DNA from 4 places in the Desertibacillus haloalkaliphilus genome. Region 2 is predicted to be linked to each of the others. Evidence: riboswitches for the same ligand, from Rfam matches in the RefSeq annotation. Region 2 holds a riboswitch; each other region holds the start of a gene.
The links. Region 2 has a riboswitch for S-adenosylmethionine ahead of msrA (peptide-methionine (S)-S-oxide reductase MsrA). Riboswitches for the same ligand answer to the same signal wherever they lie in the genome.
Positions count from the first base shown of each region.

Region 1: linked by a shared signal. The riboswitch ahead of KH400_RS11390 (methionine biosynthesis PLP-dependent protein) and the one ahead of msrA (peptide-methionine (S)-S-oxide reductase MsrA) in region 2 are both predicted to bind S-adenosylmethionine.
Region 3: linked by a shared signal. The riboswitch ahead of KH400_RS07670 (methionine ABC transporter ATP-binding protein) and the one ahead of msrA (peptide-methionine (S)-S-oxide reductase MsrA) in region 2 are both predicted to bind S-adenosylmethionine.
Region 4: linked by a shared signal. The riboswitch ahead of KH400_RS08385 (methionine ABC transporter ATP-binding protein) and the one ahead of msrA (peptide-methionine (S)-S-oxide reductase MsrA) in region 2 are both predicted to bind S-adenosylmethionine.

Region 1 covers NZ_JAHPIV010000009.1:49,872-55,580, reverse strand. The annotation lists gene KH400_RS11400 (bifunctional homocysteine S-methyltransferase/methylenetetrahydrofolate reductase) at 1-747, opposite strand, end outside; gene metC (cystathionine beta-lyase) at 778-1,953, opposite strand; gene KH400_RS11390 (methionine biosynthesis PLP-dependent protein) at 1,977-3,095, opposite strand; SAM riboswitch class I at 3,201-3,310, opposite strand; gene KH400_RS25295 (hypothetical protein) at 3,424-3,558, opposite strand; gene KH400_RS11385 (hypothetical protein) at 3,694-3,855, opposite strand; gene prsW (glutamic-type intramembrane protease PrsW) at 3,860-4,534, opposite strand; gene KH400_RS11375 (asparaginase) at 4,639-5,610, shown strand; gene KH400_RS11370 (YpdA family putative bacillithiol disulfide reductase) at 5,697-5,709, opposite strand, start outside.
Region 2 covers NZ_JAHPIV010000011.1:110,860-116,568, reverse strand. The annotation lists gene KH400_RS13620 (hypothetical protein) at 229-399, opposite strand; gene KH400_RS13615 (PH domain-containing protein) at 543-893, shown strand; gene KH400_RS13610 (hypothetical protein) at 945-1,286, opposite strand; gene KH400_RS13605 (hypothetical protein) at 1,320-1,676, opposite strand; gene KH400_RS13600 (hypothetical protein) at 1,739-2,029, opposite strand; gene KH400_RS13595 (YheC/YheD family protein) at 2,208-2,981, shown strand; gene msrA (peptide-methionine (S)-S-oxide reductase MsrA) at 3,036-3,500, opposite strand; SAM riboswitch class I at 3,681-3,796, opposite strand; gene KH400_RS13585 (OmpA family protein) at 3,959-4,654, opposite strand; gene KH400_RS13580 (MotA/TolQ/ExbB proton channel family protein) at 4,647-5,709, opposite strand, start outside.
Region 3 covers NZ_JAHPIV010000005.1:243,475-249,183, reverse strand. The annotation lists gene KH400_RS27410 (DUF2535 family protein) at 1-108, shown strand, start outside; gene KH400_RS07685 (hypothetical protein) at 268-825, shown strand; gene KH400_RS07680 (hypothetical protein) at 846-989, shown strand; gene KH400_RS07675 (YjcZ family sporulation protein) at 1,137-1,238, shown strand; SAM riboswitch class I at 1,526-1,631, shown strand; gene KH400_RS07670 (methionine ABC transporter ATP-binding protein) at 1,761-2,804, shown strand; gene KH400_RS07665 (methionine ABC transporter permease) at 2,764-3,426, shown strand; gene KH400_RS07660 (MetQ/NlpA family ABC transporter substrate-binding protein) at 3,520-4,359, shown strand; gene KH400_RS07655 (pyridoxal phosphate-dependent aminotransferase) at 4,484-5,665, shown strand.
Region 4 covers NZ_JAHPIV010000006.1:137,300-143,008, reverse strand. The annotation lists gene KH400_RS08410 (acyl-CoA dehydrogenase FadE) at 1-953, shown strand, start outside; gene KH400_RS08405 (hypothetical protein) at 1,139-1,300, shown strand; gene KH400_RS08400 (arsenate reductase family protein) at 1,394-1,753, shown strand; gene gcvH (glycine cleavage system protein GcvH) at 1,850-2,233, shown strand; gene KH400_RS08390 (YusG family protein) at 3,108-3,353, shown strand; SAM riboswitch class I at 3,533-3,642, shown strand; gene KH400_RS08385 (methionine ABC transporter ATP-binding protein) at 3,755-4,780, shown strand; gene KH400_RS08380 (methionine ABC transporter permease) at 4,773-5,438, shown strand; gene KH400_RS08375 (MetQ/NlpA family ABC transporter substrate-binding protein) at 5,459-5,709, shown strand, end outside.

The sequences.
Region 1 (5,709 bases), on a different contig from region 2:
TGCAAAATAACTTGGATTTGATTGATAAACAAATCGACCATCGCGATAATCTGGCAAACTAGCATTAGGGTAGGCAGATAGATAAGCATGGTCAAAGAGAGGGACCTCTTCTAATGAACGAATTGTATGGTATGGTCCCATATGGCAGTTGATTCCGACGACATTCGCACCTAGTTGTGCCAATTCAGATAGCGCATCTGCCACATTCATACCACCATGTAACACACCCACTTCACCTAATGATACTTGCGCAATAATCGGCATGTCGGTGTAATTGCGAGCTAACTTTAAAACCGTTTTTATCTCTTCAAAATCATAATACGTTTCAAGCAATAAACCATCGACACGCTCTTCTGCTAATACTGAAAACTGTTGATAAAAACTGTTTGTCACATCTTGCATGGAAACGTCTTTTTTCTGGATCCCACGAACGCCACCAATTGTCCCCAATACATAAGCATCTTTGCCTGCTACTTGCTTGGCAACTGCAACCGCTGCTTTATTGATTTTACTAACCTGATCTTCAAGCCCATACCGTGATAATTTCAATTCGTTAGCTGCATACGAATTGGTTTGTAGCACTTGAGCACCTGCATCAAGATAAGATTGATGGATATCTGCTATTCGTTCAGGATTTGAAAGGTTCAACTCTTCATAGCAACGATCCACACCTTGATGATAAAGGAGAGTCCCCATGGCTCCATCCCCGATCAGTATTTTTTCTTGTAGGTCTTTTAATAAGTTCATGTTTCCCCTTCCTTCCACTCGTTATAGCACTTAAGATGGCGTAACATTCTGACGAATCTGGTTAAAAGCTTGCTCAAAATCAGCGATAAGATCCTCCGGCTTCTCCAACCCGACCGATAAACGGAGTAAACCATCACTAATTCCTCGCTTTTCACGTTCATCTTTTGGCATCGCCGCATGCGACATCGTTGCCGGATACGATAAAATCGATTCAACAGCTCCTAAACTGACAGCAAATACTGGAATTTTTGCATTCGCAACAAACTGTTTAACCGCTTCACGATCTCGCAAACGGAAGGACAGGACTGCACCATACCCCTGTGCTTGGTTCGCTTGAATGTCATGACCACGATGGCTTTCTAACCCTGGATAATAGACCTCTTCAACTTCAGGAACCTCACTTAACCACGTAGCGATTTGATGAGCAGCCTTTGACGAGTGCTCCATTCGCACATGTAACGTTTTTAACCCTCTTAAGACAAGCCAGCAATCTTGAACACCTAATATTGCCCCAAACGAGTTTTGTAAAAATGCAAGCTGATCCGCTAGTTCTTGGTCACTGACAACAGCTAAGCCTGCAATGACATCACTATGTCCGCCAATAAACTTCGTAGCACTATGTAAAACTACGTCTATGCCAAGTTCCAATGGCTTTTGAAGAGCTGGTGTTAAAAACGTATTATCTAAAAACGTTAGGCAATTGTTCTGCTTTGCTAAGCTTACTATTGCGCGGATATCTGTAATTTTCAATGTCGGATTTGATGGCGTTTCGATATAGAGTAATCTTGTGTTCGGTTGGATATTTTCTTTTACTTCCTCTACATCTGTCATATCAACAAACGTATGATCAATACCTAACCGCGTCAAAACTTCTGTTACTAGACGAAACGTTCCACCATAGACGTCTTTTGTTAAGACGACATGATCTCCCTTTGATAGTAACATAAATGACGTTGATATCGCCGCCATCCCAGATGAAAATGCAAATCCCCTACAACCACCTTCTAACTCGGCAATCGTTTCCTCTAACGCTTCTCTTGTTGGGTTCCCTGATCGTCCGTAATCGTAATTACCAAATGTCTCAAAGTCAAATTGATGAAACGTAGACGCGTGCTGAATCGGTACACTCACTGCTCCTGTTTGTTGATCAACTTTATGATCGTTATGTAGCAATTTTGTTTGAAAACTATACGTATCTTGACTCATTGTCCTCGTCCCCCGATTTCTAATTAAATTTGTTCATGCTCTTTGGCATAGCGAAAAGCTTGCTCTAAATCTTGAATTAAATCCTCAACATACTCCACTCCAACTGAAAACCGTAACAACCGATTACAAACCCCATTTGCGACCCGAACATCCTCAGGAATATCCGCATGGGTTTGTGTGGCAGGATATGTGAGTAAACTCTCAACACCACCTAGACTTTCTGCAAATGTAATCAGCTTTAATTGTTGTAAAAATGGATCCACCCAGTTTTCACTTATAATTCGAAATGAAATCATCCCACCTCGTCCCGGATATAAAACCTCATCGACACAAGGGTGATTACTTAAATATTCAACAACCTTTGTCGCGTTACGTTCATGTTGGTCCATGCGTAACGCAAGTGTTTTCATACCACGAATGAGTAACCAAGAATCAAAAGAACCCAAAGTTGCGCCAATTCCATTATGGTATAAGAAAAGCTGTTCACACAATTCTTTCCCCTTCGCAACGATTAAGCCTGCAATCAAATCATTATGACCACCTAAATACTTTGACGCACTATGGATAACAATATCTGCCCCTTCACGAATGGGTTGTTGTAACAGCGGCGTATAAAAGGTGTTATCTACAATAAACAGTAAATCATGCTTTTTTGCCAGTTGATTTAGGGCACCGAGATCTGCTTCTTGCATTAATGGATTGGTTGGTGTCTCAATAAAGATTGCTTTTGTCTTATCGGTTATTTGTTGTTCGAATTGCTCAAGGTTTCGTGGGTCACTAAATGTAAACGTTAGTCCCCATTTCGTCCACCCTTGTTCAAACAACCGATAGGTTCCACCATACAAATCTTGTGAAGCGAGAATCTCATCACCCTGTTCAAACAATGATAACACAGTTTGAATCGCAGCCATCCCCGAACTACAGGCAAAACCTTGGTCACCACCTTCAAGTTCAGCAATCGCATTTTCCAACACTTCACGCGTTGGATTTCCAGTTCTTGCATAATCATAGCCAGTGGACTGCCCAATTCCCGCGTGCCGATAAGCCGTTGATAGGTAAATAGGTGTATTAACGGCACCTGTCCTCTCATCCGTTCGGTTACCAATTTGTACCAATGTTGTTTCAAGTTGCTTTCTATTCATCCTGTTTTCCTCCTTTTACAAACCAGTACTTCAACCACTACTAATTATCAGGGTATAATAAAAACCTTCTTCATGATAAGAAGAAGGTTTTGTAGTCTCAACTTCTTCTTATCTTTCAAGCACACATCGCTTGATGGATTTAGCACCTGACCAATAACTAGCGGCTGGTTGCTGAGACTTCTTCGGGCCATTCCCTCCGTCTCTCTTGATAAGAACTTTATTAATAATATATAAATAGTAAATATTCAGCTTATTAGTTTAAAATACAGCAAAACAGTAGGGAATACAAGAGTATTTTTATAATTTTTATAAAGTTTACAAATCTCCTTTAAAAGAAAACGATTTCATGGACACTCTTATATAAAAAGCAACCGCTTATAATTTCAGGTTCACCTGTTACTCTTTTATCGTTTAAACAACCTTCTTTTCTCAGCGCCAACTCCTTGAACCACCTTCTACTCATCAGTGCATTCTCCCTCACACTCCCATCTCCGCCCCTTTTCCACAAAAAAAGACTACGACAAAAGGAGTTGGTTTTTACCTTTTGTCCTAGCCTCGAACAATTGCCAATAGTTTAACTAGTTTTGTCACGACACCTTTATTCAGGTGAAGCTTCAACGCGAAGCTGCTCCTCATTCCCACAAATACATCGTTTGAATCCAGTATCATAGCCGCCTTCTTTATTCTGGCGACCCCTAAGTATATATTTTTCCCCACATTTTGAACAACGAATGACAATACGAAAACGCTTATCTGGCACAGTATCACTCCTTATCTATCGGCAAATCCTTTGTGCGTTGACTCAGATTAGCCCTTTTTACTTTTTGTAAGGCTAACCACCATAAGAAAAACATAAACGGTACAATTAATAACTTCACGTATTGATTAGCTGCAAGTAACATAAAATCATATAGCCCATGCAATACAACTGGAAGTGTCAAAGAGAGGAAAACCCAGATGAAGGTTTTGGAAGACGAAACACTTGCTTTACCTAAATAATATCCCATAATCACACCAAATAATGCATGACTCGATACAGGAAAAAACGCCCGTCCAATCGCCCCTTCTATCCCATAAGCAATTAAGTATAAAATATTTTCAACCGTTGCAAACCCTAATGATATAGCAGCTCCAAATACGATTCCATCATAATGTTCGTTAAATCTTGCGTGTTTATACGATAGAAAAAATAGCAGGAACCATTTAAAAAATTCTTCAATGAGCCCAGCGCGTATAAATGCATGGCTAAATGCATCTAGTAGATACCCTTCCGCTTCAAAAGCATACTGTAGGACCATCACCGGAAACACTATAAGCGAGCCATAAACAAAATTTCGAGTCACCATTGCAATCGTTGTACGCTCATAGTCATCTTTGAGATAAAAATAACACAACAAAGCGATGCCCGGTGCAATTCCAGCAGATATAACTGCAAACAACAGCCTTCCATTCCCCTCTGTTTTTTTTCATCGTAACATGTTACTTTTATTTAAGAAACCATAGTTTGGTTATGAAAGCCTACATTAAATGAGGTGAAGCAGTTATGAAAAAGATATTACTTTTACATACAGGCGGTACGATCGCGATGCATGAAGATGAACAAACAGGTACCGTCGGCCCTAGTGTCTCAAATCCATTATATTCAACAATTGAATCACTTTCAAAAATTGCCTCCGTGATCGTTGATGATTTTCTACATTTGCCTTCGCCACACATCACACCACAACATATGTTGGAATTGTCTAAACGAATTGAGCGCCGTATCAAGACGGAATACTTTGAGGGCGTTGTCATTACACACGGAACAGATACACTCGAAGAAACAGCATATTTACTGGACCTATTACTTGATACTGATGTTCCAGTCGTTGTTACTGGTGCGATGCGATCCAGTAATGAACTTGGTGCGGATGGGCCTTATAATTTAATTTCTTCTGTCCGAACAGCAGCAAGTGATGCAGCACATGGCAAAGGCGTTCTTGTCGTTCTTAATGATGAGATTCACACTGCAAAAAATGTAACAAAAACGCACACGAGCAATATTGCTACATTTCAAAGCCCTCAATATGGGCCGATTGGAATTGTCACAAGACGCGATGTTGATTTTCATCATGTCCCTTCGAAACGAGAACGCTATGACGTTTCAACATTAACAAAAAATATTGTATTAATAAAATGTTATGCTGGTATGGACCCTAGCCTACTTGATGCAATTTTAACAACTTCGATGGATGGACTTGTCATCGAGGCATTCGGACAAGGAAATGTTCCCCCAGGCATCGTTCCGGGTTTAGAGAAACTGATCAAACACCACATTCCAATTGTTCTCGTTTCTCGTTCTTTTGGAGGTATCGTTCAAGATACGTATAGTTATAGTGGCGGTGGACGACACCTAAAAGAGCTTGGGATTATTTTCACAAATGGTTTAAATGGTCAAAAAGCGAGAATTAAATTAATGATCGCACTTGAAGTAACGTCAGATCGAAACAAACTTCAAGAACTATTCTTAACATAATTAAAAGGGGAGTCCTCAAGTAGGTTCAGTTCACCTCTGAGGATTCCCCCTTTCAAAAACAATATGCTAAATATGCTTGCACATCTTTAGCTCTTCAAT
Region 2 (5,709 bases):
AAGAAACCTAGATACGTATACATAGTTAGATAAGGCCTCAAAAAAGATACACGAATCCCCTATCTGTAACGACCTACCTTGTCAGCCTCACGGGACTGAATTAAAGGTACCAGTTATTAAGTTACTAACATTATCAATGAAGGAATGGAAAATGTCAACAAATTTTTAAAAATGGGTGCCTGACCCCCGGTACGTTAACGCGTTACTGCGCCGTGGGTCAGGCACCTGTTAATACTCATCATAAATATGATCAGCATTCTTAAAGCGAATTTCTTCTGAATTTAACGTGCCCATCTTATCACTGCGATCTTCTCTACCAGCTGGAGGAGGCCCATCTGGCATTACATCTTGATTATCACGAAATACTGCTTTTTGCTGTTTTTTATTAGAACTCGACACCCGTATCACTCCCTTCTGTGATTAATGTTACTTATGTTCTCCAAAGTATGTATTGTCATTCTTGGTGCCAGGCACCCCCTGTAGGGTGCCTGGCACCAAGAACCCGAATTGGAGTATACTTATCATGGAAAGGATGTGAGTGGATGTCATTTTTCAAATCACGTGACAATCAAGAAAAGCATATCGATCAAATACAGGAATACTTAATCCCTGGAGAGCAGTTGGAACAAACGTACGGATTAGTCATTGATTTCGTTGCCTTAACGGATAAGCGGATTTTGTTTGTTGATAAGAGCTTTGTATCTAAGGCGACCGCTGTTGTCACAATCCCGTATAGCAAAATCGAAGAAATTGCTATCCAAAAAAGTGGCACGCTTTCTTTTACGAATAAAGTCGAGATCACAACGAAGGGCGGATCGCACGAACTCTCATTCGTTAAGGGTGCCGATGTTTTCGGTTTTTACAAAAAACTCACCTCAAAGATTTGTGATTAATCGCAAATCATTCATGGTGCCAGGCACCGAGGTGCCTGGCACCATCTCTTCTCACGGGCAACAAATACAGAACGTGTGCTGAATGCTAATAAACCCAAAACAATCTAAACCTTTCTCTCCCTCACAACGAACTGTTATTCGTCGTAAGTTTTCTACCTGGATCGTGTCTTCTAAGAGCTCAGGCGTTAACCTTCTTTCAATTACTTCGTCGTCGGTTTCAATCATTGCAACAATATCACATTCACTAAGATTAAATATAGCGACCAATGATTTATTATGATTGGTAGTAAGGTTTTTGAAGTACGTTCTTTCCGTTCCATCACAAGGCTGGGCTATCGTTGCTCCTAAAATAGTCGTATCCGTAAAACATTTTGGTTCACGAACTCCCATCATAATCGCTCCTTTATAAATGTTTGTTTCTTCTTTTTACGGACAACAAATACAAAATGTTTTCTCAAAGAATATGAAGCCCGTACAAAGTGCTGTCTCATCCCCTTCACATCTCACTGCAATTCTTCTTACATTTTCAGCAACGATGCTGATCTCCCCAAAGCCAATTGGCTCATGAACAAGAACAGGTATTGGTTCTGGAGTGGGGTCCTCATCTGTTTCGATAAAAAGAAACATCGTACATGGAGGCGGTGTAGAACTTACAACATGAAGTGATACCTTATTATGATTTTCCGTGAAATCTTCAAAGTACGTTCGTTCTGTGCCATCACACGGTTGTTCAACCGTCGGAATGGCATTATGACTTGCAATTGAACAGTTCTTTTTACCCATTGTTCTCTCCCCTTTTCTTCTTTTCTTCTTTTCTTTAAGTCAATCCCTGTTTATCCTTGGCTTTAAGATTCGTGTAAAAGCTTATAAATCGTTTTGTTTTTCGGATTGTTATAAGCGTATTCACGCACCTTAGCCAACACCTGGTCAAGACGGCTCGTATCATGCCCCAACTTTGTTTGATGACTTTTAATCTTCATTAACCTTTGATAATGAGGATCACCTTCCAAAACCGTCCTCTCAAATTGGGCTCGTAACTCATCCTTTTCAACTCCTTGATCCAGCAGTTCCACAAGACTGTCCATTTTCTGCATTTCAAGAAGCCGTCTAATAGGCAGTAGGTCACCTCTATTCAACAGCAATCCCTCCTTTTTTATTTTTATATTCAAATCAGGTTATTTTGTATAGATAGATGGAAGATGGAAAATACCTATTTTGAAAAGAACTAGGTCACTCTTAGGGGGATAAACAAGCATATTGAGAAAAATTTCATAACTTATAAATACAGACTTTCTGTTTTTAGGAGAGGATACTATGGCCGAATCAAAGCTTTCTATCAATTCATTGGATACAGAATATGAACGATACGTAGGCAAATGGAGAAAGTATACATTGATGAAACAGAAGAAAAAAGTACGTCAACACCTACCAAAGACAAAACTGTTTTCAAAAAAATCTCTATGGAAGATGCTTGATAAATATGGAGAAGTTATCGTGAAACCAAGCTACGGAAAATATGGGAGGAAAGTTGCGAAGATCTCTTGCATGAACGATGGAAAAATCAAGCTTCATATGGAACAAAAGAAAAAAGTGTTTTGTAATAGAGAAGAAGCCTATACCTATCTTTCAAACTCGTATTTAAATGGCAAGTGTCACATCATCCAACAATATATACCACTTGCGACAATTAACGAATGTCCATTCGATCTAAGGGTTATGGTGCAGCGGAAAAAAGAATCTGATGATTGGATGGTAACTGGCGTAGCAGCTAAAGTAGCAGCAAGCGGATTTGCGGTTACGAATGTAGCTAAACAAGTATTAAATCTTGAAACAGCTATCGAACAATCAAATATAGTAGTAGACGATAAGTGTAAACTGATCGAAGAAATGAACAAGGCTTCTGTAAAAAACGTTCAGAGCATACAAGATTACTACCCTGAATACCGAGGTATCGGGTTAGATGTAGGCGTTGACCCAAAAGGGGATATATGGATCATAGAAGCAAATTTAGAGCCTACCATCGATATGTTTATGGAGTTAAATGATCGCTCCGCACTTCGAAAGATTCGCGCCTATAATCGAGGGTAAAACACGAAACGGTGCCAGGCACCCCTTTTAAGGTGCCTGGCACCCGAGAATGTTTTAAATCCCGCAAGCCAACGTCCCGTTTTTCTGGAAATACTTCTGATGATATTCCTCAGCTTGATAGAATGGTTTGGCTGGTGCAACTTCTGTGACAATCAGCTTTGGACTCGTACGGTTTAATTCAGCTTTCTTCTTCACCGCTACTTCTAGTTGCTGAAGGTTTTGAAAGAAGATCGCCGAACGGTATTGTGTGCCGACATCAATTCCTTGACGATTACGTGTTGTTGGATTATGACATTCAAAAAATTTATCCACTAGTTCTGCATATGAAATTTTCCACGGATTATACCAAATCTCAATCGCTTCTGCATGACCGGTTTGACCTGATTTCACTTCTTCATAAGAAGGGTGCTCTACATCGCCACCTGTATAACCGACTCTTGTTTCTTCTACGCCACGAACCTCTTCAAAAAATGCTTCAACACCCCAAAAACAACCTGCTGCAAATACTGCTTTTTCCATTTTACTCGCTCCTTTTCGAGCGATAAACCTTCTTTCCATATACAAAAACTTGGCTTTTCATCAACCGATGGCGAAAACCTTAGTTGACGTTATACTATCGTCCTAACGCTAATAAATTCTGATAGTATAAGAAAAACCTCTCTAATGAATGTAGAGAGGTTATCGTATATGTATACGATCCTCTCATCTCCCAAGGAAGTCAATCCTTGCAGGAATTAGCACCGTTCAAATCAATGACTTGATTTAATGGTTGCCGGGTTTCAAAGGGCCAGTCCCTCCACCACTCTGGATAAGAAGTCTATCGCTATTAATTTTTATTTGTTAAATAAAATTGTATCTGATTGGTGGCTACTTTGCAAGGAAAATTTTCAAAAATAAATAAAATCACCTTTGCATTACATTTTAAAAGGCAAATCACCCAATCATTCAAGATGATTAGGTGAGTCCATATCAAACTCTTATGCTCCATTTAACAGCTCATGGGTTTTTTCTAATATCTCTTCGTCCTTTAAACGGAATTTAAATTCGACTCGTCGAGATTCTTGGTTGCTATAGTTACCCTCTACATCCGTACGACCATCTGTATAGGATCGACCGTTGACGGTTAGCTTATCTTTCAAATGTGCTTGGATGTTCTGATAAGGAAAATCATCGCTGAGCACATATTCTGCGACACTAAATGCTCGCTCTTGCGACAGCTCGAGATTGTATAGATAGTCACCAATTCTGTCCGCATGACCTTCGATAATAATTTCTGAAATATACTCTTCATAGCCGCTTTCTAAGAGGACATCTAAATAAGCGGGTACAAATTCATCTAAAAACGTAAACGCCTCAGGCTTTAACACCGTTTCATCAAACGCAAACAAAATGTCCGTATCAAAGATCAGAGCACCAGTCTCCTCATCAATTTCAACATTTAACGTTGAATCACTAAATTCATCATTCAAGTCATTAATTAAATCGACTCTAACCCCCATGATTTGATCAATCGTCCGATTCATCTCTTCAATCTGAAACGATTTGATCACCATCATGATAATAAAAATTAAAATAAAACATAAAAGAAGCGCTGTTAATAAATCCGTAAATGATGGCCAAAAGTGTCCTTCCTCTTGTTCACCATGGAATAGTTTTTTATACTTCTTAATCATTGCTTCCAACCCTTACTCTCGTTGGTTGACTCATCGCCCCTTGAGAGAGCGACTGGAGTTGACGATTTAACGTGTGAATTTCTTGACTTAATTCACTGATCGTCTGTTGCATAAAACGAGCGCTTCTTTGCTGTTGATCTTCTGTAATTTCTCCGATTTGCTTAAATTCTTTTTTCATCGCGTCGTTAATATCGACAACATAACCACCGATGTTGCGACTCACCTTATCGAGGCGGTCACCCAGGGTTCCCTCTAAACTGCTAACATACCTTGAGAGGGTGTCTTTTAGCACGGACACGCTTGATTCAATCTGATTTTCGCGGTGGTTAAATGAATCTTTCATATCTGCAATCGTACGGTTGATTTCAGTAAGCATTTGATGATTCTTAACGCCCACTTGCTCATAGGAACGAGAGGCAGCATTTAAATGCTTTTCAAACGATTGCGATTCTCTGGCGTGAGCCCGTAAATGATCATGGAACTCTTGATTAAATTGCTGAAGCTCTTCAAGTCGACCTGACAAGAGACTTTTATATTCTTCTTGAGCGGTATGAATCGTTTCTAGTGCCTCAGGCAGGCGAACAATCGAATTTCCGAGTTTATCGAAGTCGTTCTTCAGCCCTCTTAAATGCGTTGAAATCCCGCTCAGCTTCGAGCTTAAATCGCCTCCAAAAATTCGCGCAAACTGTTCGTTATTCGTTTTCATCATCGATACAAGATTCTCACTTTGTGCAGTCGCTCGCACAAATGAGCCATGAATCGATTCCTGCTTCTCACTAATGGAGGCAAAATAGTTTTTCCAATCAACAACAGCTGTCTGGAATTGGTTCATCGTTTCTTTCTGTGACGTTGTTAATTCGTCTATCTTCCTATACGTTTCCGTAAAAGCACTTGCCATTCGTTCATTTCGCTGATCCATGTTATAAAAATAAGCAAATAACTGCTCAAAGTTTTTATTTAGCTTCTTAACTCCTTGATCAAAACCGTTCGTCACTTCTTTCATCCGGTTAAAAATGACCGTGAAATCTTTTAAGTTTTCAGTTAAACCGTCATTA
Region 3 (5,709 bases), on a different contig from region 2:
AATGAGCTCGACCGAAAAACAAACCCAAATCACTGCTATTCTTTCAAAGATTATATAGCGAAAAGGAAAGACATTAACGTCTTAGACAGCCTAATCAATAGGTGCTAGTTAACAATCTAATACATCCCAAAAAAACAGCCTCTAAAACGTTTTAGAGGCTGCATTTTTGTGTATCACTGTTAATTTTGATGCCTAAACGATAAGGTACGAGCATATAAATCAAAAGAGCCATGAAAAGCCATTCAACGAAAAAGGAGGTGCGTCCTTTTGACTGTCGGACAATTCTTAACGACATTTGTACATACAGCACTCACATTAACCATCCTTGTCATTCTCATCATTCTCAATTCATACCTATTCGGTACGTATGGCTTATTCAAAATCGCTAAACGTCAACAAGTCCCCTGTGCTTGGCTTGCTTTCATTCCTGTCGTAAACCTATGGCTTATTGGAGAGGTCATTTCAAAGCAGGTACCAGCCCCCTTCAACAAGCATACAGGGTTTTCATTACTTGGAATGACGCTCTCGCTACTTGCTATTGAACTGTTCCTTTACTCTCATCCTTTTTTTATTATTCTTCTTGCTATCATCGCATGTTACAGCACGTATATGCTCTTAGCGAACCTAACTGAGCACCCGTTGATGCTGACATTATTGTCCATTGCTACATGCTGGACCGTCACCGGATTTTTCGTCTTTATTAATCGCTCAAACCAGATGGAACATCTACCAAAACCCGTTCTTTCTATGCCGTTTCAAAAAATCATTTCCAAGGTCTCACTAAAAAAAATCAAGAATAACAACAATGAAAGTAAGCCACTTTAAAGAAAAAACGAGGTGTTCACATGCTTTCAAATAACAACAACAAAACTGGTAACTATACGGTTGCTGGAACAAACATTGATGAGGTAAAACGAAAAAATCGCCAATCCGGCCTCACCTATAACGAAGTCAAACAGCTACTAGCCAAACGTGTCAATCATCGTTAATCCGCTGCATTATCACTCTAATCATTAGGCAATCACCCAATTATGTAATTTTAGGTTATTTGCCCAAACAATATTTCTCATCCTACATAGATTATGTATTGTAAGTCGCTCAAAAGACACTCATTATCTCAAAGGAGGTTTTCATTCATGAGCGCACATGTAGGAGCAGGTTATACAGGTGGATTCGCGTTAATCGTCGTGTTGTTTATTCTATTAATCATCGTTGGTGCAGCATTTGTAGGCTACTAATATAAGAACCATAAGGGATAGACGTAATGTCTATCCCTTTATTTTATGGCTTTGAAACTTTCATCACATAACCGGTCAACTCAAAGCTTCTACAACAGTCAGTTCTTACACACTCATTCCCCCCACCCTTCTTTTACACAAAATTACTATTCAAAAATATTGATTTTCTATTTCCTTTGGTCACAACAATGTAAGCGCTATATTAGGTATAGACTCAAAAATGGTTGTTGACAATATGTTTTATTTAATTTAACATTTAATCAATCTTAATTTTTAGAACTTTATAACTCTTATCAAGAGTGACTGAGGGATCAGGCCCTATGACGTCCGGCAACCTCCATTTTTTGGAACGGTGCTACTTCCTGCAGAATGTTTCATTCTGGGAGATGAGGAGAACGAATAAATTCGTACTGCTTCTTTCTTAAGGTGAAAGAAGCAGTTTTTATTTTATCAATCCCGGTAGCGATCCCAAATGAATATGGTTATTATTCAAAAAAATTTTTACTAAAAGTAGGTGAGCATATGATCGAAATCAACAATTTAGTGAAAGAGTATAAATCGAAAAAAGGGACCGTTCGAGGTGTTGACAATGTATCATTGGACATTAATCACGGAAATATTTTTGGAATCGTTGGTTACAGCGGTGCTGGTAAAAGTTCTTTATTACGCTGCTTGAATTTAATGGAAAAGCCTACTTCAGGAGCCGTTAAAATCAATGGCGTAAACCTTGTTGAACTGAATAATAAACAACTCCGTGATGCCCGACAAAAGATCGGAATGATCTTTCAACACTTTCACTTAACGAGCTCAAAAACTGTATTTGATAACATTGCTTTCGCCTTAAAAGCAGCAAAAAAATCTAAAGCAGATATTGAAAAACGAGTCGATGAACTTTTAGAGATGGTTGGGTTAGCTGATAAGAAAAACTATTACCCCTCCCAATTAAGTGGTGGACAAAAGCAACGAGTGGGGATTGCTCGAGCTCTTGCCAATGATCCGAAAGTGCTTTTATGTGATGAGGCAACGTCAGCACTAGACCCTAGTACAACAAAATCCATATTGAACCTCTTAAAAAAAATTAATCAAGAGCTAGGGCTAACAATTGTTTTAATTACTCATGAAATGGAAGTTGTCAAAGAGATTTGTGATCAGATTGCCGTTATGCAAAATGGACAAGTGATTGAAACAGGTCCCGTCTATGATATCTTTGCAAATCCAAAAGAAAATCTTACTCAAGATTTCATTCAAAGTGTTTTACAGTTTGAACTACCGCAACATTTAACTGACAACTGTAATGGAACAATCATTAAACTACAGTTTCAAGGGGCAATTGCTGAAGAGTCGGTCGTTTCTGATGTCCTCCAAAAGTTTCAAGTTAAAGGAAATATCCTACACGGTAAGATTGAATATATCAAAGAAAAACCTCTTGGTATTTTTGTTATGGAACTAAGAGGGGACGGTAAAGAAATAGAAGATTTACTAAGCTATTTAAGGAACCGTACACAAGGGGTGGAGGTGATTAAATATGGTAGAAGCACTAATCGAGTTATGGCCGGAGTTAAATAAAGCTTTTTTCGAAACTCTTTATATGGTTATCATATCTTTAAGTATTGCCATTCTTTTTGGTTTACCACTAGGTATTCTTCTATTTGTTACAGATCGTGATTTATTTTTAGAGAACAAAGTCATCAAATCATTCGTTGGTGTTTTTGTAAATTTAGTTCGATCCATTCCTTTTATTATTTTACTCGTAGCCCTGTTACCATTTACGCAATGGATTACTGGTACCACAATTGGACCAACTGCAGCATCCGTTTCACTGTCAGTGGCAGCGATTCCCTTCTTTGCTAGAATCGTAGAATCGGCAGTCAGAAAAATTGATAAAGGTGTTGTCGAAGCGGCAATCGCTGTTGGGGCAACACCATGGATGATTATCAAGGATGTCTTATTACCAGAGGCAAGGCCAGGAATTATCCAAGGCTTGACGATCACTACGATTAGTTTAATTGGTTACTCTGCCATGGCAGGTATCGTTGGTGGTGGGGGAATTGGTGATTTAGCCATTCGATTTGGCTACTACCGTTACGATAATACGGTCATGTTTACAACAATCATTATCTTAATTTGCCTAGTTCAGTTCATTCAGTATGCTGGGGACTACATCGCCCGCACGGTCGATAAAAGATAGTTGTTTAGTGATTTAAATTTTTAGTTTTATTAACTAAAAAGACAATATACATTCGCCTTATCGGCAAAATACATTCAAAAAGGAGAATAAAAAATGAACAAATTGAAATTATTTTTATTTTCATGTCTAATGATTGCGTTAGTTGCAGCATGCTCAAACAGCTCTGAAGAAGCAGCTCAAGACTCTGGACAAGCAGATGACAAAGGGACTTTAACGATTGGTGCAACATCTGGTCCATATAGCGACATGGTTACCAAAGCCATTCAACCCGGCTTAGAAGAACAAGGTTATACAGTTGATGTGATTGAATTTAATGACTATATTCAACCAAACACTGCATTAGGTAACGGGTCAATCGATGCTAACCTATTTCAGCATAAGATTTACATGGAGAACTTTGCTGAAGGTAACAATCTAGATTTATCCGAGGTTGTAGTTGTTCCTACTGCCCCAATGGGTATTTACTCAAACAAGTTTGATTCGATGGATGAAATTGAAGATGGGGCTGAAATTGCGGTTCCAAACGATCCAACTAATTTAGCACGTGCATTGCTCATGCTTGAGGAAGCAGGATTAATTACAGTTAATGAAGAGGCTAATCCCTTAACAATCTCAGAAAGAGACGTCGAAGAAAATGTGAAAAACCTAAATTTTTCTCCAATTGAAGCCGCTCAATTACCACGCGCTGTAGATAGTGTAGATCTCTCAGCAGTACCTGGAAATTTCGCACTTGCTGCACAAATGGATTTACTAGATGCACTGCAATTAGAAACAATGCCAGATGATTATCGTAACCGTGTGGTCGTTAACACAAGTGATCTAGAGGAACGATTTGTTGAAGACATTAAAGCCGTTGTTGAGTCAGATGCATTTGAACAAGTCATTGACGAAGAGTTCCAAGGGTTTGGAAAACCTGAATGGATGTTAAATTAACACAAAAAAACGTCAGTTCACCTACTGGCGTTTTTTTCTTAAGATTTCTTGTATGAACCCCATACAGGTTATCTGAAAATTGTTACAATTGATATATGAATTTAAAGGTTTGAGAGGTGTAACTATGAAGACATTTGAACACTCAGAAATGATCCAAGGACTTCCAAAACAATTCTTTGCCAAGCTAGTTAACAAAGTAGCAGCTGCAAAAACAAAGCATGACGACATTATCAACTTAGGCCAAGGGAACCCTGATCAACCAACAGCACCACACATCATCAAAGCATTACAAGAAGCAGCAGAGAACCCTCTTTATTCGAAATACTCGCCATTTCGTGGCTACTCCTTTTTAAAGGAGGCTGTTGCCACTTACTACAAACGCGAATACGGTGTTGAGGTTGATCCTGAAAAAGAAGTGGCCGTACTAATGGGTGCAAAAGCTGGTCTCGTTGAAGTTAGCCAATGCTTATTAAATCAAGGGGATGTAGCTCTTGTACCTGACCCTGGTTATCCTGATTATTGGTCTGGTATTGCCCTTGCAGGTGCAAACATGTCATTTATGCCGCTCAAAGCAGAACATGACTTTCTCCCTGACTTTTCACAACTACATAAGAATGATCTTCAAAAATCAAAATTGATGTTTTTAAACTATCCAAATAATCCAACTGGCGCGACCGCTACAGAAGCTTTATTCCAAGATGCAATTGAAATAGGCAACAAACATGATATTTGTATTGTCCATGATTTTGCATACGGAGCCATTGGTTTCGATGGAAAGAAGCCACTAAGCATGTTAGAGGTTCCCGGTGCAAAAGATGTTGGGGTTGAAATGATTACAATGTCTAAAACTTACAATATGGCTGGCTGGAGAGTTGGCTTTGCTGTCGGAAACCCTAGTGTGATTGAAGCGATCAACCTTATTCAAGACCACCTCCATTGCAGCCTATATGGCGGCATCCAAGAAGCTGCAGCAAAAGCATTACTCGGTCCACAAGACTGTGTCGATGAATTAGTCCAACGATATGAAAGCAGACGGAATACATTTATTTCAGCTTTGCAAAACATCGGTTGGAACGTAAAAGCTCCACAAGGATCATTCTTTGCTTGGCTCCCTGTACCAGAAGGCTATACATCAGAAACTTTCGCTGATTTATTATTAGAAAAGGCACAGGTTGCCGTTGCACCAGGCATTGGCTTCGGTGATCATGGAGAAGGGTATGTGCGTGTTGGTTTATTAAGCGATGAGGATGTTCTACTCGAAGCGGCCAAGCGCATCGAAAAATTAGACCTGTTCTCAACGGATTAATACACTTCTCCCTATCATGCGCAAGGAGACATAAATTCTGTAAG
Region 4 (5,709 bases), on a different contig from region 2:
AGCGTGCACTTGAGCTAGCGGTCAAATATGCGAACGAACGAAAGCAGTTCAAAACGTCACTTTCAAGCTTCCGATTGATTCAAGAAAAGCTCGCGGATATCGCAACAAAAACGTATGCATCAGAGAGCTCCATTTACCGTACGGGTGGGCTGATTGAAGATGGATTTGCCCGTCTAACGGAAGAAGAACAAAATGATGGAAAGGCGGTCGCTGATGCGATTGCTGAATACGCGATTGAATGTTCATTAAATAAATTTTTCGGTTCAGAAGTGCTAGACTTCGCGGTCGATGAAGCGGTACAAATTCATGGTGGCTATGGATTTATGGCTGAGTACGAAGTGGAAAGAGCTTATCGTGATTCGCGGATTAACCGAATTTTTGAAGGGACAAATGAGATCAACCGGATGCTCGTTCCGGGGACGATTATACGAAAAGCGATGAAGGGCGAGCTACCATTGCTTGAACAAGCGACAGCCTTGCAACAAGAGCTGCTAACGTTGATGCCAGAGGAAGTTGGTACAGAGCCGTTAGCACAAGAAAAATATTTACTAAAAATGGCGAAGAAAATTTTCTTGCTTGTTGCTGGTACAGGAGCACAAAAATACGGAAAAGAGCTGCAAAAGGAGCAAGAGCTACTCGTCAATGTCGCTGATATTGTGAGCGAAATTTATGCGATGGAGTCTGTCATTGTCCGTACGGAAAAAGCGTTCAAAGCAACGGGCGCAGATGCTAACCAACAAAAGCTGTTGCTAACAGAAGTGTATTGCCAAGAAGCCTTCGAGAAGATTGAAGCACATGCAAAAGAATCGATTGTTGCGATGGAAGAAGGCGATCAACTCCGCACAATGCTATCTGTTTTACGTAAATTAACGCGTTATACGCCGATTAATGTAATTGCGAAAAAGCGTGAGATTGCTGCAAAAGTGATTGAAGCAGAGCGCTACGTCGTTTAAGTAACTTGTTTTCAATAAAAACTGGAACACCTTCGTTCCAAGGTACTTTCTCCAAAGGGCTGCTCTCAAAAAAGAGCAGCCCTAAAGCAATGTGCGGAGTCGCTACTATGTTTTAAAGCCCAGGTGAATGGAAACCGTCGATTTGTTCATATAATACAGATACGAACAAAGAGGGGGCGATTTTTTTGAAAAAGCCGAAGCATGAAATCATTTATGATGAGATGGTGACAGCCGTCGAGGAATTTTCAAAAGAAGTGAGCGGTGAGTTAACGACTGATCATATTCAGGAGGCCTACAAAGTGGACGAGCCAATTTCACAGTCGAAGAAGGATAAGGAAGTTGAGTAGCGAAAGTGTAACGGGCAAGCGGTTTGCTTGCCTGCTTTAGCGTAAGTGAGTATGATGGAAAATATATCATATAAGTGAGAGGGGGGATGGATGATGGCGTTAACGTTTTACTGGTATCCGAAATGTGGAACTTGTCGTAAAGCGAAGAAGTGGTTTGAGGACAATGGCGTTGAATTTAACGAAGTACATATCGTGGACGAACCACCGACAAGAGAGCAGCTGCAAGACTTGTATGAAAAAAGTGGACTAGAATTAAAGAAGTTTTTTAATACAAGTGGTAAGAAATATCGTGAGTTAGGCTTAAAGGATAAAGTCAAGACGGCACCAGAAGATGAGTTGCTGGACCTTTTAGCGTCTGATGGGATGTTAATCAAGCGTCCAATTGTAACCGATGGTGAGCATGTAACTGTTGGGTTTAAAGAGGAACAGTTTGAACAACAATGGAAGAAATAAGGCGATAATGATGAATCAGGGGCTCGTCTAGAGCAGTTGTCTCAAATGAGTAAATGTAATATAGTTACGTTGAACACATAATTTGGAGGGATTACCATGAATTTACCAAAGGAATTTAAGTATTCTGAAGAACATGAATGGGTAAAAACGGAAGGCGATAACGTTCGTATTGGGATTACAGATTTTGCACAATCTGAGCTTGGGGACATCGTGTTCGTTGAGCTTCCTGAAGTTGGTGATGAGATCGAGGCGGATGAGCCGTTTGGTAGTGTTGAGTCGGTTAAGACTGTTTCTGAGCTTTATGCACCTGTGAGTGGTAAAGTGGTTGAGATTAATGAAGAGCTTGATGATTCTCCGGAGTTTGTGAATGAGTCTCCGTATGAGAAAGCTTGGATGATCATTGTTGAGCCTTCTGATAAGTCTCAGGTTGATAAGTTAATGTCTGCAGATGAATATGAGGAAATGATTAAGGAAGACTAATCATAGTTGTTAGAGCGATCCGTGGTGGGGTTGCTCTTTTTATATGAAGAAAGAATGGTGCTAAACAGGTTGCCCGCGAATTTGGCATACTTACTTCCCAAGTGAGTGCAGTCGCTCGACCCTAGACGTGGAGCCAATTTCGAATACTTATGAAAGCGAACCCCATGCTTTCAACGCTTTCTGCATTGTCTCCACTACGTCGACTAGCGTCGACGCAAATGGTTGACACCATTTGCGGTCTTGCTCATCTAGAATTTCTCCTCTTTTTTTGTGAGTGGGTCCGAATGTTGTGTAGGTGTTGGCTGAGCGAGTGCCCGCATGAGAGTTGTATTGTGATCTTTTTAGTTGATTCAAGGAAGTTCTTTGGTAGTGAAGTCTCTCTGGGGTCCCCTGGACGTGGGAAAATGAAGAATGAGTCGCTCGACCCTAGACGTGGAGCCAATTTCGAATACTTATGAAAGCGAACCCCATGCTTTCAACGCCTTCTGCATTGTCTCCACTACGTCGACTAGCGTCGACGCAAATGGTTAGCACCATTTGGAGTCTCGCTTATCCTTTGCTTTGGGTCTGATCTTTTTTTGGGGATGTACGAACGGCATTTGGTGAAAGGGCTAGGGGAGTGCCCGCATGACGGTTGGATGGTGTTCATTTTAGTTTACTCATGGAAGTCCTTAAAGAATGAGTCGCTCGACTCTAGACGTGGTGCCAATTGCGTATGCTGAAGTATGATCATTTTTTACCTAACCAACTAACAACTAACTACTCAAGCTCGTTTGTGGTGTTAAGTTTTCGTTTGGGTGGTAATATTTATTTGAGTGAAGTGGTTGGTGTTTGGGAATGGTATGTGTATAGGGAACCAAAGGAGGTTTTCTTCATGGATAAGCAGCAGCTACAGAAGGTTGATATTACAGGGAAAGTTGAAGGTAAGTTTGAGCATGGCAAAATGAACTTGTATGTTGACAAAGCAAAAGTCGGTGAGATTGTCATGACGAACCAAGGGAACATGTATGAGATGTCAGAGGGGTTTGAGTTTGATCACAATAAAGTGTTCCGCTATGAAAAACCAGCCGGTCAAAAAGAAAAGTCGTACGTAGAAGGGTGCGACATGGGCTGGTGTTAATACGTAAGGCAGGCGCTTGGGAGTCCCTCCCAAGCGTCCTTTTTGGCCCCGTCCCTATAATCCTAATATTAACCAAACGTTTAATTAACTGCCAAGCTACTATTCTATCAAAATTTATTGACACAAAAACGAGCAGCGTGCTATGATACATGCAAGTATTAGCGAAAATTGAAGAATAACTCTTATTTAGAGAGGTGGAGGGACTGGCCCGATGAAACCCGGCAACCGCTAACGATCAAGTTAGAAAGGTGCCAATTCCTGCAAAGCAGTAGGCTTTGATAAATGAGAGAAAGGACAGCTAACCGAGATCAAAACCTTTCTGCTCAAACGATGAGGGAGAGGTTTTTTTAAGCTTAAAATCCATTTATAAATATTATTATTATATAGAAAGTAGGGACACCATGATTTCATTAGCAGGGATTCGAAAAATCTTCAAAACTAAAGACGGCCCTGTAACGGCAGTAGATAACATTGACTTAACGATAAATAAAGGCGAAATCTTTGGGATCATCGGCTATAGTGGTGCCGGAAAAAGTACGCTTATCCGCATGCTAAATATGCTTGAACGCCCAACAGAAGGCGATGTGAATGTTGCAGGTAAGAACCTTTCAAGCCTTCGAGGTCAAGCATTGCGCGAGGCGCGCCAAGAAATTAGCATGATCTTTCAGCACTTTAACTTGCTTTGGTCACGAACGGTCCGTGAAAATATCTCATTCCCACTTGAAATTGCAGGGGTGAAACGAGAAGAACGAGTGAAGCGGGTCGATGAACTGATTGAGCTCGTTGGTTTAAAAGGTCGTGGTGACTCTTATCCGTCACAGCTAAGTGGGGGACAGAAACAGCGAGTTGGGATTGCACGAGCGCTTGCCAACAATCCGAAAGTTTTGCTTTGTGATGAAGCGACATCAGCGCTTGATCCAAAGACAACTGATGCGATCCTTGATCTGCTTGTTGATATTAACCAAAAGCTAGATTTGACGATTGTCCTAATTACTCACGAAATGCATGTTATTCGTAAAATCTGTCACCGGGTTGCGGTGATGGAGGCTGGTAAAGTGGTTGAACAAGGTCCGGTCCTTGATGTCTTCCGCAAACCGCAAGAAGAGATGACAAAGGAGTTTGTGAAACAAGTGACAGAACCAGAGGAAACGAAAGAAACGATCGAGCATTTGCTTGCTGAAAATCCATCTGGAAGAGTCATTCAACTGACCTTTGTTGGTGATGAGGCTGAAAAGCCATTAATTACGGGGTTGATTCGTAAGTTTGATGTCGACGTCAATATTTTACAAGGTAAAATTTCGCAAACACAAGAAGGCTCTTATGGCACGTTGTTTGTCCGTATCGACGGTGAAGATGCGGAAATCACAAAAGCGATCGCATTCATCGACGAGCAACAAGTCGAAGTGGAGGTGATCGACCATGACTGAAGCATTTGCTAGCATGAAATGGGACAGGCTTTGGGAAGCAACGTTAGAAACACTATACATGACTGTGATTTCAGTCTCGGCGACATTTATCTTTGGTCTTGCGCTTGGATTAGTTCTTTATCTGACGAGTAAAGGCAACCTTTGGGAGAATCGCCTAGTCAATCAAGCCGTTAGTACGTTTGTGAACGTCTTTCGCTCAATTCCATTTATCATTTTAATTATCTTGTTAATTCCATTTACTCGCTATATTACCGGCTCAATGCTCGGTGCAAATGCAGCGCTACCTGCACTAATCATTGGTGCAGCACCGTTTTATGCGCGAATGGTTGAAATTGCACTCCGTGAGATTGATAAAGGTGTTATTGAAGCCTCGCAATCAATGGGGGCAACGAATGGACAGATTATCCGTAAAGTGCTAATTCCTGAATCAATGCCAGCGTTAATTTCAGGGATTACTGTTACCGCGATTGCACTTGTCAGTTATACAGCCATGGCTGGTGTCATCGGTGCAGGTGGACTTGGGCACTTTGCCTTTTTAGAAGGTTTCCAACGTAACAACAGTTTTGTAACCTTGGTGGCAACAATCGCTATTATCATCATTGTTTTCATCATTCAATGGATTGGCGATTTTCTCACATATAGAACAGATAAACGATAAGTTTAAGGGGGAAGAAAGAAATGAAAAAATTACTTGGTATTGCAAGTGCAACATTATTGTCATTATCACTAGTAGCATGTGGAACGGCAGACGAAGATAATACAGCTGACGAGACAACTGGCGATGAGGGAGCACAAGAAGAAAACGTCTCATTAGTTGTCGGAGCATCAGCTGTACCGCATGCGGAAGTATTAGAAGCAGCGACACCATTATTAGCAGAGCAAGGGATTGACCTTGAGATCGTTACGTTCACAGATTACGTTTTACCGAA